DNA from 4 places in the Alteromonas sp. ISO5 genome. Region 1 is predicted to be linked to each of the others. Evidence: predicted binding sites of a transcription regulator. Region 1 holds the regulator's gene; each other region holds the start of a gene.
The links. The regulator sigma-54, encoded in region 1, starts transcription at its own class of promoters, with help from an activator protein. The targets are predictions, from matches to a motif close to GTTGGCACGNNNNTNGNNT.
Positions count from the first base shown of each region.

Region 2: AC2T0J_RS10530 (YggN family protein) is a predicted target of sigma-54. The motif match lies at 3,341-3,359, and genes of this name have one in related genera.
Region 3: nirB (nitrite reductase large subunit NirB) is a predicted target of sigma-54. The motif match lies at 4,621-4,639, and genes of this name have one in related genera.
Region 4: AC2T0J_RS16545 (DUF1328 family protein) is a predicted target of sigma-54. The motif match lies at 2,828-2,846, and genes of this name have one in related genera.

Region 1 covers NZ_CM176572.1:2,823,559-2,831,211, reverse strand. The annotation lists gene AC2T0J_RS12700 (calcium/sodium antiporter) at 1-255, shown strand, start outside; gene AC2T0J_RS12695 (KpsF/GutQ family sugar-phosphate isomerase) at 255-1,235, shown strand; gene kdsC (3-deoxy-manno-octulosonate-8-phosphatase KdsC) at 1,235-1,789, shown strand; gene lptC (LPS export ABC transporter periplasmic protein LptC) at 1,786-2,349, shown strand; gene lptA (lipopolysaccharide transport periplasmic protein LptA) at 2,318-2,890, shown strand; gene lptB (LPS export ABC transporter ATP-binding protein) at 2,887-3,612, shown strand; gene AC2T0J_RS12670 (RNA polymerase factor sigma-54) at 3,680-5,158, shown strand; gene hpf (ribosome hibernation promoting factor) at 5,183-5,470, shown strand; gene ptsN (PTS IIA-like nitrogen regulatory protein PtsN) at 5,486-5,944, shown strand; gene rapZ (RNase adapter RapZ) at 5,969-6,814, shown strand; gene AC2T0J_RS12650 (HPr family phosphocarrier protein) at 6,814-7,086, shown strand.
Region 2 covers NZ_CM176572.1:2,315,307-2,322,959, forward strand. The annotation lists gene AC2T0J_RS10520 (sodium-dependent transporter) at 158-1,579, shown strand; gene AC2T0J_RS10525 (NAD-dependent epimerase/dehydratase family protein) at 1,604-2,440, opposite strand; gene AC2T0J_RS10530 (YggN family protein) at 2,496-3,299, opposite strand; gene AC2T0J_RS10535 (hypothetical protein) at 3,559-3,750, shown strand; gene AC2T0J_RS10540 (mechanosensitive ion channel family protein) at 3,810-5,117, opposite strand; gene yihG (1-acylglycerol-3-phosphate O-acyltransferase, YihG family) at 5,118-6,014, opposite strand; gene yihG (1-acylglycerol-3-phosphate O-acyltransferase, YihG family) at 6,018-6,929, opposite strand; gene AC2T0J_RS10555 (glycoside hydrolase family 3 C-terminal domain-containing protein) at 7,202-7,653, shown strand, end outside.
Region 3 covers NZ_CM176572.1:4,696,162-4,703,814, reverse strand. The annotation lists gene AC2T0J_RS21295 (energy transducer TonB) at 1-90, opposite strand, end outside; gene AC2T0J_RS21290 (nitrate- and nitrite sensing domain-containing protein) at 154-1,437, opposite strand; gene AC2T0J_RS21285 (formate/nitrite transporter family protein) at 1,921-2,784, shown strand; gene AC2T0J_RS21280 (bifunctional protein-serine/threonine kinase/phosphatase) at 2,791-4,509, shown strand; gene nirB (nitrite reductase large subunit NirB) at 4,804-7,344, shown strand; gene nirD (nitrite reductase small subunit NirD) at 7,355-7,653, shown strand, end outside.
Region 4 covers NZ_CM176572.1:3,693,384-3,701,036, reverse strand. The annotation lists gene AC2T0J_RS16565 (CC0125/CC1285 family lipoprotein) at 188-763, shown strand; gene AC2T0J_RS16560 (hypothetical protein) at 798-1,226, shown strand; gene AC2T0J_RS16555 (DUF2569 domain-containing protein) at 1,412-1,948, shown strand; gene yfbR (5'-deoxynucleotidase) at 2,001-2,648, opposite strand; gene AC2T0J_RS16545 (DUF1328 family protein) at 2,885-3,061, shown strand; gene AC2T0J_RS16540 (hypothetical protein) at 3,099-3,299, shown strand; gene AC2T0J_RS16535 (TIGR00645 family protein) at 3,366-3,857, opposite strand; gene AC2T0J_RS16530 (endonuclease/exonuclease/phosphatase family protein) at 4,061-5,242, opposite strand; gene AC2T0J_RS16525 (DUF1272 domain-containing protein) at 5,330-5,407, shown strand; gene AC2T0J_RS16520 (hypothetical protein) at 5,411-5,596, shown strand; gene AC2T0J_RS16515 (energy transducer TonB) at 5,609-6,685, opposite strand; gene AC2T0J_RS16510 (hypothetical protein) at 6,776-7,225, opposite strand; gene AC2T0J_RS16505 (efflux RND transporter permease subunit) at 7,218-7,653, opposite strand, start outside.

The DNA of each region.
Region 1 (7,653 bases):
GACGACCTCGCCCTGGGTAACGTTATCGGGTCGAACATCTTTAATTTGCTGGCGGTGCTCGGTATGCCGGGGCTTATTGCGCCGGGTGTGCTTGATGAAAATGCCGCCCACCGGGATGCGCTGGTGATGCTGGGACTGACCCTGCTATTATTAGTGTTTAGTTTTAATTTCCGTGGGACACGACAAATCAATCGTGTCGAGGCGGCCTTGCTAGCAGGCTGCTACCTGGTTTATCAGTATTGGTTATTTGCCTAATGACGTCACAACAACAATCTTCCTTTATAGAATCGGCCAAGCGCGTTGTTACAATCGAACAAGCCGCGATTGCCGCGCTGGGCGAGCGCTTTGATGAACGCTTTGTGAAAGCCTGCGAGCTACTTAAAGACTGTCAGGGCAAGGTGGTGGTCAGTGGCATGGGTAAATCCGGTCACGTGGGTAACAAGATTGCCGCCACTCTTGCCAGTACCGGGACGCCCGCATTTTTTATGCACCCGGGTGAGGCCAATCACGGCGATCTTGGGATGCTGGGTTCAAACGATGTGTTGTTAGCCATTTCTAACTCAGGCGAAACCGGTGAACTACTCAACCTGTTGCCCGTAGTGAAACGCCTGAATGTCCCGGTGATTGCCATGACCAACCGCGCCGACAGTACCCTGGGCAAACATGCCGACGTGGTACTCGACATTGGTGTAGAACAGGAAGCCTGTACGCTGGGCCTGGCGCCAACCACCAGCACCACCGTTACGCTGGTAATGGGCGATGCTCTGGCTGTTGCTCTGCTGGACGCCAACGGCTTTACCTCGGATGACTTTGCTCTATCTCACCCTGGTGGCAGCCTGGGCCGCAAATTGCTGCTCACCGTGGCGGACATTATGCTCTCTGGTGATGAAATCCCGCTGGTCCCCGAGCAGGCAACGGTGTCTGAGGCACTGTTGGAAATCTCCCGCAAGGGCCTGGGACTGACCGGTATCACCGATACGCAGCGTAACCTGCTGGGTGTATTTACCGACGGCGATTTACGCCGCCTGCTGGATGCCCGGGCGGATATTCATAATACGCGCGTAGAAGAAGTGATGACCCGTGGTTGTATCACCTCCCATGGTGAAGACCTTGCTGTAGAAGCACTCAATTTAATGGAGCAATATAAAATCAGCGCCCTGTTGGTGGTTGATGAAAACAACCAGCCAGTGGGAGCGTTTAACATGCACATGCTGTTAAAAGCCGGAGTACTGTGATGAGCCTGGTAAAAACCCTGTATACTGAACTTCCTGAGGCTTTTTACCAGCAGTTGCAACAGGTTAAGCTGCTGGTTTGCGATGTCGACGGCGTATTTTCAGATGGTCGCATTTATCTGGGTAACCAGGGCGAAGAATTAAAAGCCTTTCACACCCGCGATGGCTACGGCGTTAAAGCACTGGTTAATGCCGGCGTCGAAGTGGCAGTAATTACCGGCCGACGTTCAGCTATCGTTAAGGACCGTATGACATCATTAAAGGTATCTCACATTATCCAGGGTGAAGAAAACAAAGCCGACGCGCTGGCTGAATTAATCGCCTCACTGGGACTTACCCGGGAACAGGTGGCAGCAATTGGTGATGATATGCCGGATACCGGCATGTTTACGCACAGCGCAGTTAACATTGCGGTGAAGGATGCCCATCCACAGGTTATTATGCAGGCAAACTGGGTTACCACCCTACCGGGCGGCTTTGGTGCGGTAAGGGAAGTGTGTGACACCCTGCTGCAAGCCAATGATAGTTTACACGGTATTTTAGGAGCCAGTGTATGAGTAAAGTAGGCCTGAGCATTGCCTGCCTGTTTATTCTGGCCACATTGCTTTACCTGCCCGGTTTTCTGGCCGAAGATCCGGTGATCACCCCGGATCAGGATGTGCTGGCCATTACACCGAGTTATAAAGCCCGTAACCTGACCACCACATTATATAATGAACAAGGTCAGCGCGTGCATGAAGTATTTTCATCCACCATGGAAAACTACGAGCAGTTAGGCTTTGTGCTGTTTTTAGCACCGCAATATACGATTTACCAGGAGTCTGACGAGCCGCCCTGGCAGGTAGTCGCCGACGAAGGTACGTTGTATGATAACAATATGATACAACTGGAAAATAACGTAGTTATTGTAAGTAAAAACCAGGCTGACTTTGTGCAGCGGGTAACCACTGACTACCTTGAGATAGATTTGGACCAACAAACCATGGTGTCCGAAGCCAGGGTGGAAATTTCGGGGCCTGATTTCCTGATATTGAGTAACGGACTTCGCGCCAACCTATTGAATAAAACTTATGAGTTGAATCATCATGTGCAAACGACTTATTCCCCTGCTAACTAGCCTGTCGCTGGCACTATCGCCGGCCGTGGTGCTGGCAGCCAAATCTGATTTCAAAAAAGACATCGAGGTGTTTTCCGAGTCGCAGTTCCTGGATGGTAAAAATAAAAAGTCCATTCTGATTGATAATGTGCAGGTTACCCAGGGCTCACTTAGCATTAAGGCCGACCGGGTTGAAGTAGAAGCCGGCGGCGGCAAAGGCAAGGAAGTATTTATCGCTACCGGAAAACCTGCTGTCTACAGCCAGACCCTGGACGATGGCCGGGTAGTTGAAGCCCGCGCATTTGAAATCCGTTATGAAGTAGCTAATCGCACCATTTCTCTGGCTGGCGATGCCGAATTAAATCAGAATACCAGTGTGGTAAAAGGTGAAACCATCGTTTACGACATGGAAAAAGAACAACTTAAAGCCACCGGTGACGGCAGCGGCAGTGAGGATGGCCGGGTGCGCACCGTATTTAGTCTGGAAGACATTGAAGCCGTGCGCGACGAAAGCAAGGCCCGTGACAACACGGGCGACCAACAGGATAATGAAAACGAATGACCACCCTAACCGCCACCCACTTAGCTAAGTCGTATAAGTCCCGGCAGGTAGTAAGGGATGTCAGTGTTGAGGTGTCTGCCGGCCAGATAGTTGGCCTGCTGGGCCCCAATGGCGCCGGCAAAACTACCACGTTTTACATGATTGTGGGCCTGGTGGCGCTGGATAAAGGCGATATTCGCATCGACGAGATGGATCTGACCCGTCAGCCCATGCACGAACGTGCCCGCAATGGGATTGGGTATTTACCCCAGGAAGCCTCTATTTTCAGAAAGTTAACGGTTTTTGACAATATCATGGCAATATTGCAAACACGCAAGGACCTTTCGTCTGCCGAACAGCAAAATGAAGCGGATGCCCTACTTGATGAATTCAATATCAACCATATACGTAATAGTACAGGGATGAGTTTGTCGGGAGGAGAACGGCGTCGGGTAGAAATTGCCCGGGCGTTGGCAGCCAATCCGAAATTTATTTTGCTCGATGAACCCTTTGCGGGAGTTGATCCAATTTCGGTTAATGATATAAAGAAGATCATACAACATCTTCGTGACCGTGGAATTGGTATTCTGATTACTGACCACAACGTACGGGAAACCCTTGACGTCTGTGAAAAAGCCTACATTGTCAGTCAGGGTGAATTAATCGCCCAAGGCACTGCGGAACAGGTTTTGAGTAATCAAAAGGTCAAGGATGTATACCTGGGTGAGCAATTCAGGCTATAGTTAGATACATAAAGACAACATGTTTTGTCCCCATCAATAACAAGCAAGGCGTTAAGAACAGAAGTAGATGAAACCATCTTTACAGCTCAAATTTAGTCAACAACTTACTATGACGCCACAATTGCAGCAGGCGATTAAACTGCTGCAACTTTCTACCCTGGATTTACAACAGGAAATCCAGGAAGCACTCGATTCGAATCCGTTACTGGAAGTTGATGACACCAGCGACAACGATACTATAGAGAAAAGCAAGCTTGATGCTGAAGCCGATGCCGCCGCAACGGCCAGTACCGAGACCAGCATGGACACCAACGAGGCGCTCGAGAAAAACGAACTGCCCGATGAACTCCCTATCGACAGCACCTGGGATGAATATTACTCAGCATCATCGGCGCCTGCGCCTGGCCCGGCTTCAAATGACGATGACCAGGTTTTTCAGGGTGAAACTACCGACAACATCCAGGACCACCTGCTCTGGCAAATGCGCCTGACGCCCTTCAGTGATGTAGACCGCGCAATCGCCATTGCGATTATCGACTCAATTGACGAATCAGGCTATTTAACGGTAACAGTTGAAGATATCCTGCAGAGCGTCAATACTGAAGATATGGAAGAGCCGGTTGAAGCCGACGAAATTGAATGCGTACTAAAGCGGATTCAAATGTTTGACCCCATTGGCTCAGGTTCACGTACCCCTCAGGAGTGTCTACTGGTCCAGTTAAAACAGTTTGCTCCCGACACGCCATGGCTCAAGGAAGCAAAGATCCTTATCGAAGACTATGCCGACCTGCTGGGCAGCAAGGACTATCGCACCTTAATGCGTAAGTCACGCCTGAAGGAAGACGATTTGCGAGAAGCGATGCGCTTATTGCAAACCCTTAATCCGCGTCCAGGTAGTGCGCTAATTACCCAGGAACCTGAGTACGTTATTCCTGACGTATCGGTCACCAAGAAAAAAGGTCGTTGGGTGGTTGAACTTAACCCGGACAGTCTGCCAAAACTGAGCGTAAATCAACAATACGCTGCCATGAGCCGCCAGGCCCGTAACAGTTCAGATTCCCAGTTTATTCGCTCGCACATGCAAGAAGCCAAGTGGTTCATTAAGAGTCTGGAGTCGCGTAACGAAACCTTGCTCAAGGTAGCTAACTGCATTGTGCAGCAGCAAATGGGTTTTTTCGAACACGGCCCGGAAATGATGAAGCCTATGGTCCTCAATGACGTAGCCGAGATGGTCGATATGCATGAATCCACCATTTCGCGGGTTACTACCCAAAAGTACATGCACACCCCTCGCGGTATTTTTGAGTTGAAATACTTCTTCTCCAGCCACGTAGCCACTGAGTCTGGCGGAGAATGTTCATCCACTGCCATCCGCGCTCTGATCAAAAAACTGGTTGCCGCCGAGAAGCCCAGTAAACCACTAAGCGACAGCAAAATTGCTCAATTGTTGGCCGATCAAGGTATTAAAGTTGCCCGGCGAACAATAGCAAAATACCGGGAATCCTTGTCGATTCCACCGTCTAACCAACGCAAGAGCCTTATTTAGGCCGAAATATAAGGAAGACGAACTATGCAAATAAATCTTACAGGTCATCACATCGAGATAACCGATTCTTTGCGTAATTATGTTGATACCAAGTTTACTAAACTGGAGCGCCACTTTGATCACATATCCAATGTGCATGTGATCCTCAACGTGGAAAAGCTTACTCAAAAAGCCGAAGCCACGATGCATTTAAGTGGAGCGGAAGTATTTGCCTCGTCAGAAAATCAGGATATGTATGCTGCGATAGACAGTATGATCGACAAACTCGATCGCCAGGTAATAAAGCATAAGGAAAAGCTCAAAAAGCACTAGGCCCAATTTAACCTTATGAATATTCAAGCCTTAGTTAGCCTGGATCGCACTGAATGTGCGGTCCAGTGCAACAGTAAAAAACGAATTTTAGAAATCATCAGTGATATTGCTGCCGAAACCAACGCCGAAATTCAAAAAGAAGACGCCCTCAATGCCCTGCTCAGCCGGGAAAAAATGGGTAGCACCGGCATTGGTAATGGCATAGCCTTGCCCCATGGCAGACTGGCTAACCTTTCCAAAGTAACAGCTGTGGTAGTAACAACCACCCCGGCTATTGCCTTTGACGCCATTGATGATAAACCGGTGGATATCTTTTTTGCCATTTTGGTGCCAGAAAACCAAACCGAAGGGCATCTGCAAACGCTCGCAACTATCGCCGGTAAGTTAAGCCAGAAAAGCATTGTAAAAACGATCCGTAACGCCGAATCGAAGGAACAGGTTATCGCCGCACTATGCGACCAGGCTGAACAATAGTCCGGCAGGGAGTCTGACACAACCATGAAACTCATTATTATCAGCGGGCGCTCCGGCTCCGGCAAATCCGTTGCGCTAAGGGCCCTGGAAGATTTAGGCTACTACTGCGTTGATAACATTCCGGTAAACTTGCTCCCAACGCTCACCCATACCGTAGTCGACGAATACGATCAGGTAGCCGTGAGTATCGACGTGCGTAACCTGCCAAAGGATCCCGATGAATTAGTCGAGATTCTCGACTATCTGCCCTCATCCTGGTCGATGACCATTGTCTATCTGGATGCCAGTGATGACATGCTGGTGAAGCGCTTTAGTGAAACCCGCCGCCTGCACCCGCTGGCCAAACTGAATAAATCCCTGGCTGATGCAATACAGGCAGAAAAAGAACTCCTCGCGCCCATCACCGAGCGGGCTGACCTCTATATTGATACCGACCGCTTATCCATTCATCAGTTGGCGGAGCTTATCCGCGAGCGTATTCTGGGTAAAAAGAGTTCCAGGCTGGTGCTGGTATTTGAATCTTTCGGCTTTAAGCATGGTATTCCCAAAGATGCCGATTACGTGTTTGATGTTCGTTTTCTCCCCAACCCGCACTGGGAGCCGGATCTTAAGCACCTTACCGGCCTGGATTCACCGGTAGAAGCTTTTCTGGGTTCACAGCCCATTGTGACTAAATTTATCTGGCAAATTCAAAACCTGCTGGATACCTGGATGCCGCATCTGGAGCGAAATAATCGCAGCTATGTCACCATTGCCATTGGTTGTACCGGTGGCCAGCATCGTTCCGTATTTGTCGCGCAGTCACTGGCCAAAATATACGGCGATAAACACCCTGATGTGCAAATTCGTCACCGGGAGTTAAACCGATAATGCGCGTAGAAAAAACCCTTACCATTGTTAACAAGCTTGGCCTGCATGCACGGGCCGCTACTCAGTTAGTGCAACTGGCCAATCAGTTTGATGCCGAAATCACCCTAAAAAAAGGCGATAAAGAAGCCAATGCCAACAGCGTGCTGGGCTTAATGCTGATGGAAAGTCATCAGGGTGAACAGGTTGATGTGATCAGCGAAGGCCCGGATGCCGAAGCCGCCATGGCGGCGGTGGAAAATTTGATTGTCGGACGCTTTAACGAAGATGAGTAGCACAAACAGATAACCACTGTGAAGTGGTTATCTGTGGTTTCTCTGCGAATGACGAAGACTAATCATTTAATTGCATTTGCAGCCGGCCGTTTTGATTCACATGGAATCCAAATCTAAATTCCAGTCTCACATGACGATTATCCGCTGAATCCGTATCGTAGTGGCCTGGAGGTGGAGCATTGCCATCCCTACTCCATGCAGACCAGCCTCTGAATGTTACCGTTTTCCCTATGCTGGGAGATATTTGGAACTCTGTAATTGAAGTCTGTTTACTGTGCGTCTGCACGGGGCTAAAGTACTCACAAACTAACCGATATGGCTCTACTAGCTTGCCCACTGCGAAACTATTTGGATTGCAGACAGGCGCAGCAAAAACTGTCTTTGGCGCTCCATATACGTCGCTCGCCTGAATTCCGCTGGCCTGTTGACTGATAGTGAGATCCACTGCACCTTGTGGTATGAGCTGTTCGTTTCGCCCATTCATAGTCGATGCTGCGACTGACGAGGTCATCAGGATAGTCAATGTCATAAAGTTTGGCACGAATCGCGTAATTGTCATATCGAACT
Region 2 (7,653 bases), 510 kb from region 1:
CTTCCGATGAAACCCAAGACTTTTTTACAGGGTATTGATAGTATGCCTGTTGGAAAAAATCGGACGACAGGACGCAGCCAACCGTCATTACCAATAAAAGAAGTTGTGCGCACCGTTCCGAAGTAAAGCAACAATAAAAATCACAAGAGGAACTTATATGAGCGGGACCAGAGAACAGTTCGGATCGCGCCTTGGATTTATTCTGGCCGCCGCAGGCTCTGCGGTAGGTATTGGCAACCTGGTGGGATTTCCGGTCGGCGCTGCAAAAAATGGTGGCGGCGCATTCCTGCTGATGTATGCCATTTTTGTATTCGCTATTTGTTTACCGGTGATGATGGCTGAAATGTCGGTGGGACGGCATACCAAGAAAGATCCGCTGGGAGCCTATTCTGATCTCACCGGCAATTCGGCAAAGTGGAAGATCGCCGGTTGGTTGTCTATCGTTACGCCCTTTATGATTGCCGTGTTTTATCTGGTGATTACGGTATGGATATTTGGTTACTTGTTTTATGCGGTGACCGGCGATTTAGAATTACTCGCCGATCCCGCTACCTTCGGCAACTTTATTAACTCGCCGGTAATTTTTGCTTACATGGCAGCTGTTTTGGGCATTATGTACGGCATTTTACAGGGCGGGGTGAAACAAGGCATCGAGAAAGCCGCCAAGCTACTGATGCCCACTTTGTTTGTAATGCTGGTGTTACTGGTTATTTTCGTACTTACCCGCGACAACGCTATGGCCGGAGTGAGTTTTTATCTGGTACCGGATTTCACCAAAATTAATGCATCGGTGATCAACGGCGCCCTATCGCAGGCGTTCTTCTCGTTAAGTCTGGGGATGGGGATCATGATTACCTACGGTAGTTACATTGATAACCAGTCCGACATTCCTAACTCGGCTAAATTAGTCGCGATTACTGACACGGCGGTAGCGTTTACGGCCGGTCTGATGATTTTGCCCGCGATATTTTCGTTTAATCCGAATATTGATACTACCGAGCTGAGTGAATCATCAATAAGCATGATCTTCTCATTCTTGCCACAGATATTTCTGGCTTTACAAACCAGTATCGGATTCATTGGTGCCAGTATCGTGGCCAGCATCTTCTTCCTGCTGGTTTTCTTTGCCGCCATTACTTCCCTGGTCTCTATCTTTGAGGTGCCCGTAGCAGCTTTAATGGACGAAAAAGACTACAGCCGTCGCAAGTCGTTATTGGTTCTCGGTGTGCTGCTGGTGATCTTAGCCGCGTTATGCGCATTGTCGTTTGGTTTTGTGCCGGCCCTGACTGCGTTCACCGCTTACGCCGGAGCAGATAAGTCATTCTTCGATGTGGTGTATGACGTATTCTACGACACGATTTTGCCACTCAATGGCCTGCTGATTTGTATTTTTGTGATGTATCGCTGGAAACGTCATAATTTCAACAAGGCATTGCAGGTCGGTGCGCCTAACTACAAAGGCAGCTGGGTTGAACGCTATGTGGATATCTCAGTGGGGACCTTTATTCCGCTTATCCTGGCGGTGATATTCGTTAATACGGTAGCGCTGAAATATCTCGGTGTCAGTCTGATTGGCTAATTTTCGCCGGCGTCAGGCCGGCCATCAGGCCAGCTGCATTGTCCACGGTGTGGGATAAGAAAGCGTTAATCCCAGGCCGCTAAGGGTTGCCCCGGGATTAATTTGTTTACCTGAAGGCACACTTTCGCTGGTTAATTCGTCACTAAATTCAACGGCTGGTAACCCCAGCCGTTTTGCCATTTGCGGATAATATTCACCGCGCATGGGGTGCCCATCGCTACATAAATGCCAGAGCTTGTTGGCGGGCTTTTGCGTCATAAGGGCATGGATAACCTTTACCACATCATCCACATGTACCAGGTTGACTACCTGAGTCGCGCCACTGAGTGTTCTGCCTGCCAGAGTGTTTACCGGGTGCCGGTCGGGCCCGGTCAGGCCGGCCAGGCGTAATAGATAACCCGAGTCCGGTGCTGTGGTCTGAATCCATTGCTCAATTGCTACGTGGGCTTCACCCGACGCGGTGTTCGGGGCAGGCGTAGTGTTTGTAGTGATAATGCCTTCCTGATCACCATAAACCGATGTGGTACTGATAAAAATAAGTTGCTTGGGCGGTACCTGACTGTATAACGCGGTTATTAGTTGCTGCATCGCTGAGGTAAATTGACTCAAGTCGGTATTGCGTCTGCCCGGCGGAATATTAAGAATAAAGGTACTGTCAGGAGCTACCGCGAGAAGCGCTTCAGGGTTATTTCCCAGCGCAAAAGAGATGGCGTGAATACCTTGTTGATTTAAGTGCCTGGCTTTGTCTTCGCTACGGGTAGTACCGTAGATACTCATCTGGGAACGGAAATGGCTGGCGAGATATCCTCCCAGCCAGCCACAACCACACAGTATGAGTTTATTTTCTTGTTGGGATGTCATGTGCGCTACCGTTTTTTTGTTTGGCTCAAGCTTAACATTTCCGGTAGCGATTTCATTATTGTTTCAGCGCAGACTTACCGGTGGTTTCCAGTAAATCCAGCCCAGACAATCCAGCGATGTTCTTTTGCATGCGTGATTCGGCATAGTCAGCTTTAGCAAGCACGGTGCATAATGCTTCGGCTTTGCTTTCCAGTGCATCAGTCTGGCCTTCAACACGTTGTTCAAACATTTCACCAAAGTTTTCCATACGGCCGGCAAAAGCTTCCATGTCGCCGTCCTCAAACAGCATCTGGCGGCCAATTGCCATTAACAGGTGACCGGTAGAACGCTCAACCAGAGATTCAATTTTTTCATCAAACTCTTCGCTCCATGCCGCATCAGCCCAGTCGCCGTCCAGCCCCGTGCTGTCAAATTTATAAGTGCCATCGGCGGCGTAGAAACGCTCGTCAATCCGGGTCGACAGATCGGTGAACAGCGTATCAAAATCCTCAGTAAGGTCATTATCTTCACCCAGCAGTTCAGTGAATACTTCGGTGATGGCGAAGCTGGCAATCTTGATGCCGTCACGGGCAATTTCAACTGTCATGGGGATGGCGGTTTCAATACTGCTGTAATAATCAGACACCCAGCGTTGTTCGTCGTTATCCAGGTTTACTGCCTGATTATCAACGTATAGCTGGTGACTTGGCGTGATCAGAACCTTCTCGCCACTTTCGGTGGTGATGGTCAGATCGCCATGATCAAAGGTTACCGAGCCGTGCAGTTCCATATTACATTTATTATCAACTTCAACGTGTGCCAGTGCAGGTTGAGCAATCAAGGCGGTCGTTAAAATTAATGATGCAGCAACAGTTTTCATGGTTATCCTCAATTTTGCTTTTAAACAATACGAATGTCGTATCGCAATTCACAGGCCAATCTGTTAAATTTTTATAAAACAATGGGTTATGTTTTTTGTTGTACTAAAGTTGAGAATTTATTCCCTATTGTTTTGGAAGTAACACTAATTATTAGCATATTTGACCATGTTCATTATTCAGCGGAATATTGATTTTGCGCATGTTCATTTTTGTTTCCTTAGTGCATAATACGCGCAGAATTTTTATAGGGTAAAGATTATGAGTGACTGGATTGATGCAATTTTATTTGGTGTTGCGTTAGTAGCGTTTACTTTAGGCATGAGCAGCATAGTCATGGGCTTTATGTCTGGCAAAGAGGGCAGCGAAGCCCTGCACGAGCGCATTGAAATGGGTTATCTGGGTGTTAGTGGCCTGGTGATCAGCCTGTTGATGCTCTACGTCATCAGCTAATTAACGGCTCATCGACTTTCGGTAAAGAAAAAGCGCTCTTCAAGAGCGCTTTTTTTGTGTCAGTCTTTTACTGTCTCAGGGGCTTTATCCGTATGATTTTGTTGGCTTGCCGGGCCCGACAGAGCGGCCAGGTGACTGTCACGCTGATAGGCTCTTAGTTCAAACAACGGCAGCATGGCCATGATATGGTCGAAAATATCCGCCTGAACCTTCTCGTAGGCCACCCAGGACTTATCCCGGCAAAAGCAATACACTTCCAGCGGTAATCCTAACTCATTGGGCGGCAGTTGCCGGACCATCAGCGTCATGTCCTGATTGATTTTGGGGTGTTTGTCCAGATAGGCTTCCAGATAAGCGCGAAATGTACCAATGTTGGTTAACGCACGACGATTGAGTAAGTCACCCTCATCAATAGAATTGTCTTTATGATAACGCTGTAGTTCGTCAATTTTACTTTTGATGTAATCAGCAATAAAACGAATTTTTGCTACCTTTTGCAGGCTCTTCTCATCGTAAAGACGGATTGAATGGATATCGATATACACGGCGCGCTTGATGCGCCGCCCGCCTGACTCCTGCATGCCGCGCCAGTTTTTAATCGCTTCGTTGGTCAGTGAATAGGTTGGAATGGTGGAAATGGTATTGTCCCAGTTTCTGACCTTGACGTTGGTTAGTCCCAGCTCGATGATTTCGCCATCAACGCCAAACTTGTCAACCTGGATCCAGTCGCCATTGTTGAATAAACGGTTAGCGGTAATCTGGATGCCCGCTACAAATCCCAGAATAGTGTCACGGAATATCAGTAGCAGTACTGCAGCAATGGCGGTCAGGCCGGAGAGCAGTAACAGCGGGCTCCGCTCTACGATAAGCGATACGCTGAGTAACATCAGCACAATAAACAGCACTAGCTTGGCGACCTGAACAAAACCAGTAATCGATGCCTGTGCCGCAAAAGGAGTGGAGTTATACCAGTCTTCAAAGGTATTCAGTAACGCACTCACCGACAATGCTGCGACGGTCATCAAATACAATAATGAGCCTTTCAGTAACACGGTGTACAGCAGACTGTCGCTGGTCAGCAGCACATGAGTACTGGCAAAAATGATTAGCGCTGGCGCCAGGTGAATGAGTCGTTTGAAGAAGCCATGGCTGTGCAGTGCGTCATCCCAGTGGGTTTTGCTTCTCAGGATAAAGCGGGTGACAAACGAATTCAGCATGACCCGGCTAACTAACAGGCCGGTAACAGCCAGTACAAAAATGAGTAATAAGGAAAAGCTGTTGTACAGCGAACCGTTTAATACGATGTCGGTATCAACCTGCCTGAGCAGTCTAACGAAGTTTTCCCGAAGCGTTTCCGCTGTGACCATTTAATTACCCTTTTTTAATCCAATAATGTTGCGGTCTTTATCCTGCCACAGGGTATTTACCCATTGCTGGAAGCCGGCTTTAAACTGTGCATCGGTATAATAGTCGCCAATGGCTTGGGCTGGAATGTCAATCACATTCACATCCACAATGATTCGTCGCATTTGACCACTTAACATGGCCAGCATGGGATGCTTTGGATTATCCGGATAAAGCAGTGAAATATCCAGGATATTGGTAAACAGCTCGCCCATTGTTGCTAGAGTGAAAGCAATACCCCCGGCTTTTGGCGGCAACAGCTGCTGATAGGGGCTTTTTTTACTGGCATGCTTGGCCGGGGTAAACCTTGTGCCTTCAACAAAGTTGATCACCGTGGTGGGCTTGTGGCGAAATTTCTGGCAATAGCGTTTGGTCGTGTCGATATCAGTGCCCCGTTTATGCGGATATTTTTTAAGATAGGCTGGCGAATAGCGCTTCATAAATGGCATTTCCAGTGCCCAGGCAGCAAGCCCAACAAACGGAAGCCAGATGAGTTCTTGTTTTAAGAAAAACTTGGGGGCCGGGATCCTGAATGCCGAAAACTCAATGAGCAGGACGATATCCAGATAACTCAGGTGATTGGCAATAATCAGGTACCAGTTTTCTTTACTCAGCTGACCCCGCACCCGGTAATCAAGGGTGACCGGATTAAATAGTCGGATAAGCGCCAGACTGCATTTACCAAAACATAGCATATAAAAGTTCATCAGTGGTGCCAACGCGCGTTGTACTGCCGGAATGGGCAGCACAAAACGCAGCAAACCAAACATGATGACCAGGCCCCCCCACAAGGCCAGGTTAGCCAGTTGCAGAGGCAAATGGATAATAAATATTAGCGGGGACAGTATTGCTCTTAGCATTACTTACACCGTCTTCCAGTTTTCTAATCGCTGATCTTTCGCGCGCCATTGGGCATTGAGCCATTGCTGAAAACGGGCGCGTTGTTCCGGATTTTCAAAGTATTCCATGACCTTTATATCTTCCGGGAACAGCCCTTTCAGAGGTTTTACATCTACGTGCAGCTTTATGTTTCTGACCGAGCCGTTAATGAAATCCCAGAAAGAGGGAGTACCGGCCGGATAAAAAATGGTGACGTCGATAAACTGATGAAGTTGGCCACCCATGGCATTGAGCACAAACGCAATACCTCCTGCCTTGGGTTTTAACAGGTGTTTAAACGGCGACGATTGGCGGGCATGTTTTTCTTCGGTATAGCGCGTTCCTTCCACAAAATTCATAATGCTGGCGGGTTTGTACTTAAATTTCTCGCAAGCCTTTTTGGTGGTTTCCATGTCTTTCCCTTTTAAATGCGGGTTTTTGGCCAGAAACGATTTGCTGTAGCGGCGCATAAAGGGAAAGTCCAGCGCCCACCAGGCCAGACCTAAAAGGGGCACCCAGATCAGTTGCTGTTTAAGGAAAAATTTCAAAAATGGGATTTCACGGTTAAATATACGCTGAAGTAATAAAATGTCGACCCAGGATTGATGATTGGCAATGACCAGGTACCAGTCATTACGGGCTAGCCCTTCCAGCCCAGAGACTTCCAGCGTGGTGCGGCTGAATATTCGCTGATTAAAATTATTAACGCTGATCCAGCCTACGGCGCAGGCATCCAGCAGATAGGTCATAAAGGTCCGCCAGGGTTTGAGCGGAACAACAAGCTTTAACACCGCCAGGGCCAACACTAATGGTACCCAGAACAGCGTATTGAGCCCATAAAGTAGCGCCGACAGCGCGCCGTTGAGGCTATGAAACAGGGTTTTCACTACAGTCATCTTACCAGTTGCAAAATTGCGCACAGTGTAACGTAAACCGGGCTTAAAACCGATACTTAATCGAGTTAAGTAGGGATAAAAGTATATTCAGAGGGTGTTTTCATTGTGACTACTGAAACGCCCGGTGCGTGCCAGTTAAAGGGACATGAATGAAGTAAGATTCAACGGTAAGTCTAGCGTTTTTTAACTTTTTGTTTACGTTTTGCCGTCCTTTGATTGTGCCTGGTAACCCATCAGGTATGGTGCCAGTAATTCAATTGTTGAGGCATCCGATGAAACTACCCATCCACAAAAAAAGCACTATCGACCTGCGAGCCAAATGCCGGCTGGCAACCTGGCTGACTCTGGCTCTTACCCTCAGCGCTTGTAGCGAAAGTAATACTACAAACAGTGTAAATGAGAGTGAAAACTCACAAACTGAGCAGGTTCTGCCGTATCAGGATACGTCATTGCCGATGAATCAACGGGTCAATGACCTGGTGAGCAGAATGTCGTTGGCAGAAAAAGTGGCTCAAATGTACAACGATGCACCGGCCATCGAGCGGCTGGATGTACCCGCCTACGACTATTGGAATGAGGCATTACATGGTGTAGCCCGGGCAGGTGAGGCAACGGTTTTCCCCCAGGCCATTGGTATGGCAGCGATGTGGGACAAAGCGTTGCTCAATCAGGTTGCCACGGTAATCTCCGATGAAGGACGCGCGAAGCACCATGCCTTCAAGCA
Region 3 (7,653 bases), 1.9 Mb from region 1:
GTTACGACTATCTTGTGAATCTGTGGTCAGTTGGTTACTCGCACAGCCAGCGAGTAGACTAATCAGACTGATAAAAAGGGTTTTCTTCATTGCTAAATCCTTTAGCTAAATTTAGTTGGCAGCGATTTATAGCAAAATTTTAGCAGTGTGTCATCAACCAACACGACTCACTACCCGTTGGGCCAGTTCGGATAAGCGCATATTCTGTTCCATGGCGGTACTTTGCAGTTTGCGGTAGGCCTGCTGTTCAGAAAGTTCGCCTTGTTGCATCAACAGCAATTTGGCCCGGTCGATGACTTTTTGTTCATTGAGTGCTTGTCTGGCGGCACTGAGTTCGTCGGCCATATCCTCGATACGCTGAGCCTGGCCGCGAATCAGATCGTAAAACGATTTATGCGCCGAAAGGGCTGAGCCTTCGGGCAGTTTATTCGCTTCTCTGTCGGCACCCTTAAGGCCCTTTACCGTATTGTCATAAAGCATGGTAATAGGCGTATCGGTAAGTGGCGGCGAACTGTTCAGGGAAGCGATCAGCAGCTCATGATTGCGCAGTTCTTCTTCGGCCTGTTGAATGCGTAGGCTAGCCTGGTCGGTTAGACGGTCGGTCAGATGCTCTTCAATAGACTGCATGGCATCGATGCGCTGCGTAGCGATGTCGTACCAGATTTCACTGAGCTCAGCTGAGCATTCCCCGCCTGCGGCCAGTGACTGAATCATCGCTCTTAATCGAGTGATTTGAGAGGCCGTATCGCTGGTTTGCTGTCCCTGCCACATTTGCATTTCTTCTTCATCAGCAAAGTTTTCGAAGGTTTCAAAGCAGTGCTGCTGCGAGTCACTGAGGGCATTAACCCGATCTCCCAGATCACTGTCGAAGTGACTTTCGGCAAAACCAATAGCGCCCCACGCCCGTTCCTGCCCGGCATATTCTTTACCCTGCATAAAGTTAAACAGGGCTACCAGTAAGCGGGTCATGGTGGGATCGCTGGCCACATCGGCCGCCTCAAAAACAACGTCGAGTAAACCGGTAATTAAGCGGCAGTAGGCGTTAGTGGATTCCAAAGGCGTAAGTTGTTGAGCGGCAATTTTGTTGCGTAAATCGGGTAGGTGATCCATACCTTGCAGGGCAAAGGTGATACTGCTGAGTAAACGCATGGACTGGCCGTTATCCTGCTGACCAAGGTAAAGTGATTTCAGCAGGCTGCGTAAATCCTGCTCACACCGCTCACTGGCTGCTATTTGCTGCTGACGCTGCTTACAAAACCGGTCGCCCTTTGAGCCTAAGTAAACATTGCTGAGCCCACGTTCGCGCTGTAACTGATGGATCATGTCCTTAACCGCTTTTACGGTTCTACAGTTCGATGACAGGTGCTGTAATGCCTGAATTTCCTGATGCTTCGCCGACAATAAGAATCGCTTGGTAATGTCACTGTGTTTGCTCATCAGGCGCTCCGTAAAGTAGACCAGCTATTAAAATTAACTTTGGAGGCAAGCAATTCTTATTCCCATGTAATACTTTGGTCGCAAAGAATGCAGTTTGTGTTTTAAATAGGCAGTAATAGCGCGTTTTGCCAAAAACACGCGCAATTATTACCGCAGCAAAGGAAGTTGCACCGTTAATAATGCACTTTAATGGTGAAACTGCGCTATCGTGGCGCGCCACACTTAAGGGTAAGCGTTTCAAAAAATCGGCGCTTTATTTTAAATTGTTGATAATTATTGTTTATTTATTTTCACTTGAGTTGGCATCGAAATTGTATCGGTAAAATCAGCAAACCGTAATGGTTTTACAATTGGAATAGAATTCGGATAAAGGCGTCCGCAACTTACTTCTTAGGAGTGAGTGCGGACGCCTTTTTTTGTGCCTGACGATTGTAATGAAGTGTTTGTGGGTGTGTTTTTGTTCAATATATTTAGGTGATTAATATGGCGTATTTACTACCTTCTGAGTTTGCAACCAAAATGGTTGATGCGGGTGAGTCGAAGATTTACATGTCGACCCGCGACACGTTAATTCGTGCGTTTATGGCCGGTGCTATTCTGGCACTTGCGGCAGTATTTGCTATAACTATCGCCGTTAAAACCGGCGTGTTTCTGATTGGGGCTATCCTGTTCCCGGTTGGTTTCTGTATGCTTTATCTGATGGGCTTTGACCTGTTAACTGGTGTATTTGTACTGGCGCCGCTGGCCTGGCTGGCAAAACGGCCCGGGGTTACCTGGCCGCAAATCTTGCGAAACTGGGGGCTGGTGTTTGTGGGTAACTTTGCCGGTGCGTTAACGGTTGCCTTAATGATGTCGTTTATCTTTACCATGGGTTACAACACCGATGGCGGAGCTATTGCTACTAAAGTTGCCGGGATCGGTGAAGCTCGAACTCTGGGGTACGCCGAATACGGTGCAGCTGGCTGGTTTACTATTTTTATTCGCGGCATGTTGTGTAATTGGATGGTATCACTGGGCGTGGTTGGCGCGATGATTTCTACCCATGTCAGTGGCAAGGTACTGGCGATGTGGATGCCTATCATGCTGTTCTTCTTTATGGGCTTTGAACACTCAGTGGTTAATATGTTCCTGTTCCCGTTTGGTCTGATCATGGGCGGTGAGTTTTCAATCATGGATTACTTTATCTGGAATGAAATCCCCACCGCGTTAGGTAACCTGGTAGGAGGCTTAGCATTTACTGGTCTGACGCTTTATTCCACTCACGTTAAAACGGCACCTAAGCGTATACTGGCCACTGGCGGCACTAACAAAGCAGTGCCGGCGGCGAAAGTGAACGATAAAGTATAAGCTCCTATGCCTGAAGTTCGCTGGGGAGCATTCTCCGGCAAAGGAATAAAAAACATCAATCAGGACTGTCACGCTGTGACAGTGCCTGATTTTTCGCGTTTGCAGCGTCGTGGCATTATTGCCGCCGTGGCAGACGGGATCAGCAGTAGTCAGGTGAGTCAATACGCCAGCGAACTGGCCATTAATGAGTTTGTTCGCGATTACCTGATGACGGCTAACGTATGGTCACCGGCACGGGCCGCCGAGTTGGTCCTGCGAACCATTAACACCCGTTTATATATCAAGTCACAACTTAGCCCCTATCGGGAGAATCCGGATAAGGGCTACGTGTGTACCTTTAGTGCCGTGCTTCTGCACGGTGATAAAGCCATTTTACTGCACTGCGGTGACAGCCGTATTTATCACATTCGTCAACATCAGGTCGAACTGTGTACGCAGGATCATCGTCAGCAAGGTGAAGGCGGCCATCATTATCTGAGTAATGCACTGGGCATTAAACCCGAATTAAATGTAGACATTACCGCCAGGGATATTCAGCCCGGGGATACCTTCGTGGTGATGACCGACGGTATCGCCGAAACCCTCTCGGTTGAGGACTGGTTAGCCGTTTTGCAACAAGCTGACACCGACTTAAATAAAGGCTGTGAACAGGTTGCTAACATGGCTCTGGATTTTGGTTGCAATGATAACCTGACCATCGCCGCGGTTAACGTTAAGGCCATTAATCAGCCGGTGCCGGTCAGCTATGAATCATCCGGTTATCTGCCATTTATTACGAGCCCAATCACAGCTGGTAGTGTTATTGATGACTGGTGTGTCCAAAGGCTGCTCAGCAACACCGAACGCAGTAGCGTGTATCTTGCCCGCCATAGCCATTCAAATGAGCAGGTGGTGCTTAAAGTGCCGGCCGTGTCGATGCAGGAAAACCGCGGCTTTCTGGATGAGATGATCAAAGAGGAGTGGGTGGCTAAGCGTGTTACTCACCCGCAATTACTTAACGGTGTCAGTGAGGCGTTTTCACGTACCTGTTTTTACGTCGTACTGGCATACCGCCCGGGCATTAGCTTGCGGCAGTGGCGTGATGATAACGGTGCACCTGGTCTGATGCTACTCAGAGACTGGGCTACGCAGCTATCCGGCGCTTTAACCGCGCTGCATCGGCAGGGGATTTTGCATCAGGATATTCGACCTGAGAACGTCCTGGTTGGCGACAACAATACCCTGACGCTGATTGACTATGGTGCAGCGAGCTTGTCCGGTCACAACTTTTTAATGGCCAGTGAGCAGTTGTTTATTCCCGGCGATTTGCTGTTTGCTGCGCCTGAGTATTTCGTTGGCCTGTGGCCAGATGAGAGCGCCGAGCAGTTCTCTTTAGCGATATTAATGTATTACCTGTTGTCGGGGGAATATCCCTATGATGCGAATGTTGCCAAAAAGACCAGTTATTCAGGTTTACTCACGCTGCGTTACATTAGCTTAAATCAACGTAATGTCTCGGTGCCGGCGTGGGTGGATGCCACCATAAAGCGTGCCTGTCAGCCCCAGGCTTCCAAACGCTACGAAAGTTTATCGGAGTTTGTCTATGATCTGCATCATCCTAATCCGGCCTATGGGCGCACGCTACCGCTAATAGAGCGGCACCCGGTGCGAGTGTGGCAGGGCATCTCTGGCATACTGGTTATTGCAGTATTAATACTGCTGGTGCTGCTTTTTGGCGCAGCCTAGAGTAGCCAGGGTTGTGCACCAAGAACAGGATTTTGCTTTGTTTTGGTGCGTATTAGTATGGGGCAAGGGAGATGAAAAATACTAAGTAATTGAAAATAATTAATTATAAATATTGGCACTTAATTTGTATCAGTATTTATATCAAGACTCTTGTGGCCTGTCTGCTATTAGCCAGTGACAGACCCAAAGGCCTGAACAAACAGATTAGCAAATGCTTAAACAGGCAATGAAGCCCACAACCAGGAATGGTTGTGGGTTTTTTTTTTGCCTTTAAAAAGGGTGGACGAAATGAACATGTCATCAAGGCAACAACGCATCGTTATTATTGGTAATGGTATGGTGGGTCACCACTTTGTCGAGCAACTGATTAACAGTGAGCACACCTGCCATATCACGGTATTAAGTGGCGAAAGCCGACTGGCTTATGACCGTGTTTATCTCTCTTCTTATTTTTCCGGCAAAACCGCGGCCGATCTGGCGCTTACTGATGAGCAAACCTATCAGGACTGGGGCGTTAATGCCGTCACCAACGGCTGGGTAACCAACATCGATCGTGACAAGCAGGTCGTCACCACCCAATCAGGCGAGACTTATGAGTACGACACCCTGGTACTGGCAACCGGTTCTTACCCTTTCGTACCGCCGATTCCTGGTAACGATCAGGAACATTGCCTGGTGTATCGTACTATAGAGGACCTGGAAGCTATCAGCGCTTCTGCCGCACAAAGCAAAGTGGGGGTTGTGGTGGGCGGTGGTCTGCTAGGACTGGAAGCGGCGAATGCGCTGAAACAGGCTGGACTTGATACCCACGTGGTGGAATTTGCCCCGCAGCTTATGGCGGTACAGCTCGATCCCATGGGCGGTGAATTGCTGAAAGACAAAATTGAAGCGCTCGGTGTGCAGGTTCACACGCAAAAAGCCACCGAATGTATCGAAGCCGGTGAAACCTGTCGCTACCGCATGAAGTTTTCAGACGGCACGCACCTGGAAACCGACCTGGTGCTATTTTCCGCCGGGATCCGCCCCAGCGATCAACTGGCTCGTGAGTTTGGCCTGGTTGTCGGTGAACGTGGTGGCATCGTCATCGATAACCAGTGTAAAACCTCTGATGAGAATGTTTATGCCATTGGTGAATGTGCGCTATGGGATAAGAAAATCTATGGTCTGGTCGCCCCCGGTTATGCCATGGCACGCGCTGCCGTCGCCAATATCATCGGTAATGAAGGCGAATTTGCCGGCTTTGATATGAGTACCAAACTGAAACTGATGGGCGTGGAAGTGGGCTCTATTGGTGATGCCCACGGTCGCACGCCAGGCGCGTTGTCTTACACTTATCATGACCAACCGGAGGGCGTATATAAAAAGCTGGTGGTGGATGCCAATAAATCACTGGTACTGGGTGCTGTGTTAATTGGTGATACCAGCGATTACGACACCCTTTTGCAGTATGCCCTTAATAGTATTGCTTTACCGGCCAGTCCTGAGTCGTTAATTCTGCCGTCGGCAGGAGAAAAGCCTCTCCTGGGGGCGGATGCACTGGGCGATACGGCGACCATTTGTTCCTGCCACAACGTTTCTAAAGGCGACATCGTGGGTGCAATCGATGGCGGTTGCTGCTCAGTAGGCGATGTTAAATCCAGTACCAAAGCGGCCACTGGTTGTGGCGGCTGTGCAGCGTTACTGAAGAATGTGGTTGACAGCGAACTGGAAAAACGCGGCGTAGAAGTATCCAAAGCCATTTGTGAGCACTTCAACTACTCTCGTCAGGAGCTCTATCATCTGATTCAGGTAGGGAAAATCCAGAGTTTCGAAGCGCTGCTGGAAAAACACGGCAAGGGCTTAGGTTGCGATATTTGTAAACCGGCTGCCGCGTCGATTTTTGCCTCGGTATGGAATGATTACATTCTGGCAAAACAGCATCAGCCGTTACAGGACACTAACGATACCTATCTGGGTAACATGCAAAAAGACGGTACCTATTCCATCGTGCCACGGGTTGCCGGCGGGGAAATTACCCCCGACAAACTTATTCTGCTCGGCGACGTGGCTAAACGTTATAACCTGTACACCAAAATTACCGGTGGGCAGCGTATTGACCTGTTCGGAGCCCGCGTCGAGCAGCTTCCGGCTATCTGGGAAGAGCTGGTGGCCGGTGGCTTTGAAACCGGTCACGCTTATGCCAAGGCGTTGCGAACTGTTAAATCCTGTGTGGGCAGTACCTGGTGCCGCTACGGCGTGCAGGACTCGGTGACTCAGGCTATCGATCTGGAAAACCGTTATAAAGGGCTGCGTGCACCGCACAAAATTAAATTTGCCGTCTCCGGTTGTACCCGTGAATGCGCTGAAGCGCAGGGTAAAGACATCGGTGTAATTGCCACCGAAAACGGCTGGAACCTTTACGTATGTGGAAACGGCGGCATGAAGCCGCGCCACGCCGATTTATTTGCCACTGATCTAGATGATGCAACGCTGGTGAAATACATGGACCGCGTGCTGATGTTCTATGCCAAAACGGCCGATCGCCTGCAACGGACATCGGTGTGGATGGAAAACCTCGAAGGCGGTCTGGAGTACTTAAAGTCAGTGGTCATTGACGATTCGCTGGGTATTTGTGCAGAGCTTGAAGCGCAGATGCAGCATATTGCTGACTCTTACCAGTGCGAGTGGAAAACCACTATTGAATCGCCTGAAGCATTAAAACGTTTTCGTCAGTTCGTTAACAGTGATGAATCGGATTCGAATATCCAATTTGTGACTGAGCGCGAGCAAATTCGTCCGGCCACCAAGGCCGAAAAATTTTCGGCTGGTAAAGCCATTCCCGTAGAACTCGTTTAGGAGAATTATCATGCAGGCTCAGGCTAATATTATTGCTCCATGGCATGATGTGTGTCATGTGGATGACCTGGTCACTAACAGTGGTGTGTGTGCGCTAATCGGCGAGGTGCAGGTAGCGATTTTCAGTGTCCAGCTCGATGGCGAAGAGAACCTCTATGCAATCAGCAACTGGGATCCTATTGGTGAAGCCAATGTGCTGTACCGCGGCATTGTAGGCACGCTGACTGATAAAATTGTGGTGGCTTCACCGCTTTATAAAGAGCACTACGACCTGGCAACGGGAACGTGTCTGGAACGTGATGATATCAG
Region 4 (7,653 bases), 870 kb from region 1:
CTTCATCATTACCCTCTCTCACAAAAATTAAAATTAATCCAAATATATCAATAAGATAAAATTAATCACGTTAATGGCATAAGCGTTGCAAATCCCTCCTGTAAGCACAGGTTTAATTCTGTCAGTAACGGTTAATCGAAGCGTTTCAACACCCGGTTTCTGACGATGACGCAAACAGGAAAACAACATGGACATACAACTATTATTCAGATTATTCAGCGATGCAGTGTTGATCAGAGCTTTGGTATTCGCTGTGGTAACCACTTGTATGCTAACCGGTTGCGCAGGCTCCCAGTTAACAACAACGCCTTACCAGGCTGCCGGGTCGGCCCACGAAGCAGGTTACTCATCACATCGCCTGTCTGAAGGTAAATATAAAATTCTTTACAAGGCCAATAGCGCAACCAGTGAGGAGACCCTGGAACAATACAGCCAGCAACGTGCAGAAGAGATTGGTTTGGAGCGTGATTACCGCTGGTACCGCATTGTTTCAAGCGAGGCTGTGACTATGCCATCTATGACCAACCAACAGGTATTAACTGCAGCCCCTCAGTCTCAGACTGTTGATGGTACAGTTACCGGCGATATCACCGCTACCAGTTTACCTTCTAATCAGCAATGCACGGTATCCGGATGCGAGCAGGTGTCTACGCCCAATCCCGTTTCAGCCGATACGTCTACAGCTGACATGAAATACTATGCCATGACTGTCCAGTACGGTCGCTTCGAGCCGCTCCCCGAAGATGCTATCCGATTGAGATAAGCGCTTCCACAGGTCAAACAAATAAGGTGTAACTATGATTATGTCGAACACCGGAAAATGTGCCATCAAAATGTTTAAAGACCTTTTTAATCAAGGCGCTGAGCTATACCAAACCGCTCAGCAAAGCAACCAGCAGCCGCAGCAACGGGCGTGCCTGCGGGTGCTGCGAGCTGAAAAGCTTCGCGCCCTGCGTCTGATGGAGGCTGAGAGCAATAACGGGCATGATTACGCTCTGTCGGAACAGGTAAAACAGCAGTTCCAGTCGATGCTAGAGCACTACCCTTCAATTCGTCATGTCCGCGATTTCATCGAAATCGAGCAACGATTGCTGGCGAGCCTGAAAGAAAACCTGAGTTCACTGACCCCTTCTCCGCTGTCTTTGAACCTGCGCACCATTACAACCCGCCATCAGCAGTGTCTGGAAAAACTCAGTCACGAGCTTGCAAACCAACCGGGTAAGTAATCCGCCGCAGTGTCATTTGTATATAGAACTATCACATGGGCCAGTGACAACAAGACCTGCTCCAACGCCACAAATTTATCGCGACAGTTACGATTTTATTGAGTAAGCTACTGATACTTAGTTAGTCCTGCCTGTATTTATCAGGAGTGACCCAGGGCCGTCAGTAGCAAAAGGAAAACAACAACATGGAAGCAAAAAACGATGCCCCATCAACGGATAAGCAGGGCTTGGGTGGCTGGTTAATTTTAGTTGGGCTGGGCGTGGTATTCACGCCTTTTCGGCTGCTAATGAATACCTTTCCCGTTTATGAGCCACTGCTACAAAGTGACGTATGGGATGCACTAACCAATGCAGACTCTGCCGCATATCATCCTTTATGGGGGCCTTTACTGATCGGTGAAATTACCTTTAACGTCGGGCTTTTTCTGGCATCCCTTTATTTGATTTATTTGTTTTTCACCCGACACTGGCTATTTCCCTCTTTCTACATTGGCATCGTGCTGACTTCACTGGTGTTTATTCCGGCTGATGCCTGGTTAGTATCCATCGTGTTACCGCAAGAGCCCATGTTCGATCCTGATACCACCAAAGAGTTTGTTCGCACGCTAATTGGTGCACTTATCTGGATCCCGTATATGCTGATGTCAAAACGCGTCAAGGCAACGTTTATTAAAGAGGATGACGACACCGCACCCGCTTTGCCTGCAGTCTCATCAAACTGATATGACAATGGCGCCGTTCAGGCGCCGTATGCAATTAACCCGTAAAGGGGAATCAGGGATTTTTTAAATTTGCCTGATTAGCGTTTTCCACCCAGTCCAAATCCTTGGTTTGTTCATCCAGTGTTCCTTTGGCATCTTCTAAAAAGACTTTGCAGAAATAATCCACACAGGGGTGCATTTCACGGTAACGTTCCAACTGAATTTCCATTTCTTCCATGGCATTGGAAAACTCATGATTTGATTTGGCCAGCTCATAATCACACTTAAGATAGGCACACAATACATCGGCCGCCTTGGCCAGGCGCACATGCACGTCATTTTTATCCTGTAGTATCAGTGGCTCATAGCATGACTGAAGCGGCTCAGGCAGTGTTTTTATCAGCATCTGCTCAAACCGTCGTTCGAGCTTTTTGATCGCCTGGGTCGTTTCCGGGTCGTGATATTTCACCGGGCTTGGAATGTCGCTCATACCGGCAATTTCACTGCCTTCATGAAATATCGCCATGGCAGCTACCCGATCGGGCTCAATGGTTTCACCGTAGACTTCCCTGGCAATCACGCCAAGCATATGGGCAATCACCGACGCTTCATAAATGTGGGTGGATAGCATTTCAGACTGAAACTGCGCCATCAGCGGCCAGCGTTTTACATTACGGGCGCGCTGCATAAGACCAATAAAGGCGGAATGACTATTAGCCATGAGTTCTCCGGGTGAATTATAGCAATGATAAACCGATCCTAAAACGTATCGGCAGTGATGTCAGCCTAACACAGCATCGTAGTCTGTAAAATATGCACTAGTGCTTGTAACGAATTATCAAAGACGCTGTACCAGCGACAGCGAATATTAATTTTCATATAAATATCAGTGATATAGATTTTGGCACAAGATAAGCATATACCATTGTGACATTAGATGAAATTAAAGGAGACATCATGTTAGGTTGGGCAATTACATTTTTTATCATTGCCATCATCGCAGCAGTTTTCGGTTTTGGTGGAATCGCCGGTGCAGCAACTGGTATCGCGCAGTTTCTGTTCTTCTTATTTGTAGTATTACTGGTTATCTCTTTGGTTGCTGGCGCACTGCGCGGCAAAGCCCCAAGAGCTTAGTCAATCACAAACTCAATAACCAATCAGGGAGATTATTATGAAAACGTTGAAATTACTTGATGTACTTAAAATGACTATCATTGCTGCCTTCGCATGTTCAGTTATCGCGTGTGGCGACGGTGAAGCAGAAGATGCCGGTGAAGCTATCGATGAAGCGGTAACCGATGCCGGTAATGCCGTGGAAGACGCCTGTGAAGATGTGAAAGAAGGCGTGGATGCAGAAGACGACGACTGTTAATCTGCACGCTAAACAAAAGGGCAATGTGCCACGACAAACGTGGTAGCACATTGCCCTTTTTAACGGTTAATGCTTTTTACTTTTTTTATCCAGCACGCCCATGGCGAACGCGGAAATCACAAAGGTAAGATGAATAAGCACGTACCACATAAGCTTTTCATTCTCGGTATTCTTCGCGTTCATAAAGATTTTTAGCAAATGAATCGACGAAATCGCCACAATCGACGCTGCCACCTTGCTCTTTAGTGTGCCGGTATCCAAAGTCCCCAGCCAGGCCAGTTTTTCTGTCCCTTCTTTTAAATCGATGCTGGATACAAAGTTCTCATAGCTGGTAAACATCACCATGATGATCAGGCCGGATACCAGAGCAATATCAATCAGCGATAATACGACCAGCACAATATCGGTTTCACTGATTTCCAGCACATGGGGTAGGAGGTGAAATATTTCCTGAAAAAACTTGATCCCCAGGGCAATAAGCGCCAGCGACAAACCAAAATAAATCGGTGCCAGTAACCACCGCGACGCGTACATCATACGCTCAATTAACACTTCCAAACCGGCCTCCTGCGTTGGAAAAACTTACTTGTTAGACAAGAGAAAGGAATGCCCGCAGCACACAATGCTGATATTCGTAAGCGTGACTGAAAGTCAGCGGCTCTGGCGGTTCCTGAGGTCGGTGATTTTACCAGAGCCGTAAATTTTGAGGTATCATTTCTTTAAAATATTACCGCCCCTGAGGTAATGCTAGCCAGACCGTTTTAATCGTCATTGATAACAATGTCCATCCACACCAGCCGGTGATCGGAACTACTCTGCCGGTCTTTAACCAGCCGGTATAAAGGCGAAGTTTTTCCAGGCCAGAATACACCACCACCCTGCACTGTCAGCCCCTTTTCAGAGGGCAACACATAATCAGCACGTGCCCCCCAGTAGGCGGTAAAACGGCTGCTGTAAGGCGGCTCAGCTGAGTCACTACCGCCTTCACTTTGCGGGATCACACTGCTATTAACCAGCGGATGTTCGGTTAATTGCTCAATCACCCCCGGACGGTGCTTATCACCAATATCAGCAGCATTAAAATCACCGACCAGCACAAACCGCTGGCCCTCAAATCCGCCCTTTTTGCCATTGTCGTCATAGATATAGTGAGCCCGTTCAGGTGATAAATAATCAGCCATCAGACGGATCTCATCATGATTTCGCTTGCCGTTGCGATCTTCAGGCCCATCAAAGTTAGGTGGCGTGGGATGCATGGCTAGTATGTGTAACGTCTTGCCGTTAATGGTAACCGGAATATCCCAGTGTGATTTCGAGCTGAGCCTTAACGCCGCCCACTCTTGTGACGTAAACCAGGGCTCGCGGGAGGCCGGCTCAGTGATCTGGAGCGCACCGGGCATATCCCGCCATAAAAAGTGCTGAAAAGTACGAACCGCTGCCACATCAATCGGATAGCGCGAGAGCAGTGCCATACCATACTGACCGGGGTACATCCCCCAGCCGTAGGCATCACCAGCATTACCGGTTTTCTCGCCGTTATTGTCCAAATCAAAAGGCGTAGCGACACCAGTGTTAACCGGCGCAATATACTGATAAGGATAATTAATCGTTGCCTGGCCGTGCTGACTTTTATTCAGGTAGTTGCTGACAAACAAAGAAATGGCTGTGGGCGTTGCATTCGGGCAATAGTCAAATTCGTTAAGCAAAATAATATCCGGTGCCACCCGTTGGATAATTTCAGCAATATTGCGAATTTGCGGATGATCGCCTTGTTTTAATAAGGTCAGTAACACATCAGCGGCGTTTTCTGAGGCTCCCTTCGGTTGGTAATTACTGGCCTCCATACTGACATTGAACGTTGCGACACGCACCGTATCGGCGTAACTATAGTGCAGGGAGAAAATAGCCAGTAGTAGAGTAAAAAGTGTTTTGTTCATAAACATGGGCGATAACAAAAAGAAAGGCACAGTGTACGCTAATTCACAGCAAGAAAATAACCCTACCACTATGAATAAGTTAAGGAAAAAGCCATGCTCATTTTAAAGCCTAATTGCGAAGGGTGTGATGGTGATCTACCGCCCTATGCTACCGTTGCTATGATTTGCTGAGCAATGAATGCCCGAATTGCGGCGGCTTTAAGCAACGGCCAGCTCGTCCCAAATCGGCTCGCCGCGAGGAAGGAAGTCAGCCAGGTTTATCAATCCGCTTCCACGAAGCACATGAATACCAGCCAGAGCGTAAACAATAGCAAAGCCTTTGCGGCGCAGGTAAAAAATATTCCGCCCTGGCAGCGTTAACCGAACGACGAATTAAATTTCGCCGATGTATTCACCCACCTCAACGACTTCAAACTGCGCGCCGGGTGAGCCCGACACGTACACAGAGCATTGCCCCCAGGACGACGGGATATGCCATTCAGATTTGCTCACTGCGGTATAACGGGAAAGCTTATTGTCACAGCGGATTTGTACTTCATCCAAATCACCTGTGGCGATATCAAGTACAAAGGCGTTGCGGCTGAGCTGATGAAACACCCGCCCTTCTTCGTCAATGCTTGCCTTACGGATCATAGGTTCGTTCCCCTGCACCAGCGCTTTTACTTTTTCAGCATAAGGTGTCAGTTGCGCCAGCTGTTCCGGTTTGTCATCAACCAGGCTTGCCAGCTTTTCATAAGCTTTCATGGCTTCGTTATACTCACTTTGGGCGATGGCCAGGACAAACTCACGCTCAAGCAAATACTGAGTCGTCGATGGACGAAAAGACTCGGTATCTACAGTCAGTGCGCGGCGCACACTTTTTAGTTCCCGGGCCATATCATCTGTGGCTTTGGCATAATAGGAGTCGGCCAGCCAGAAGTAAGCACTCTCTGTATGATTCCATAGCTGATCGTCTCTCATTTCGGCGATTAATTCTGCCGCCTGCGGTAAATCTTTGTTAGTGATAGCCTCTGCAACGTCTTTATAACGACGCATAAATTGGCGGGTAACCCCCGATGAACCGGCCAGCCTGAAATCAATTTGTACCATATTTCTACACTGCTGAATGGCCTCTCCATCCTGCATTGCCGGACTGTACTGCCAGCGTTTAACCGCTCGCAGCGTGGCTTTCTCGAACGCTTTTAATCCGCTGGAGTCCTGCACAACAGGGTCTTCCACTTCGCCCTCTTTGTTGATCACGAAACTCACCTTAACCCAGCCTTCCTGGCGCTTTCTGGCCGAAGAGACCGGATACTGAGGATCTACCCGTTTGAGCGGCTGCGCGCCAATAACCGTAGCGATATGTTCAGCTAAGGGGATCTCTGACTGAGCCTTAGATTGAGCCAGTAATGAACTGGAAAACAACGCGAGTACGAGGGGAGCAAGCGGGTAATACAATGGTCTGCGCATAGCATCATTCCTTCCATAAAATGACTTAATAAACATAACCATAGCTGAATTACCTGACGCCTGCAATGACGCTTGCCTGATGTGTAGTGGTTACACATCCCTCGACCAGCGTAGGAACAGGCCCAGCGACATCAGCAATAAACTGGCCGCCACAACCACTGCCACCGGATAAAACAAATTACCGGCAAGATCGAGCTGGCTGTACTTGATAATCATAATCAGACCTTCCAGCACCAAAGCTATTACTACTACACTGACAAAGCGGGTTACCGTGCGACGAATAGACATAAACAGGTCGTCTTCCTGATTATGCCGGTACTCCTTAAAGATCCCCATGGCCAGCTCGTAGGTCGCCAGCGCAATAAATAAATCATTGACCGCTTTAATAACCGCCGACACAAAGTCTTTGTCCGGGGCGAAGCCCTGGTAAAAATGCAGCCCGGCCATCACGATCATTGTGGCTGATACGCACATAAAAAGCCCGGCAAAAAAGCGCGCTGAGATATCTTTCAGCCAGCCATTGCGCAATACATCAGACATTGGTTTTATCTCCTTGCGGTTGAGCCGGAGCAGACTGCGTCGCCACCAGCTTGTTTAATAACGCGGGCAATAAGGTGAGGTCGGCCACCAGCGCCATGACCATGGCCAGTGCGGTTAACAAACCAAAGTACACACTGGGCAGAAAATCAGAGAAACCGAATAATGAAAAGCCCACAGCAATCACCGTAGTGGTCATCAAAATGGCCAGACCGCTGTGTTTAAAGGCTTCTTCGGCGGCCGCTTCAGCCTGTCCCTCGCCCTCTTTTAACCCTGCCATGTAGCCGTGAACAAAATGCAACGTATCATCCACCGCAATCCCCATAGCGATAGCGGCAATGGTTATGGTCATGATATCCAGGGGGATCCCCGCCCAGCCAATCACGCCAAGAATAGCCAGAGTCGTTAATACATTGGGAAGCAGCGCAATG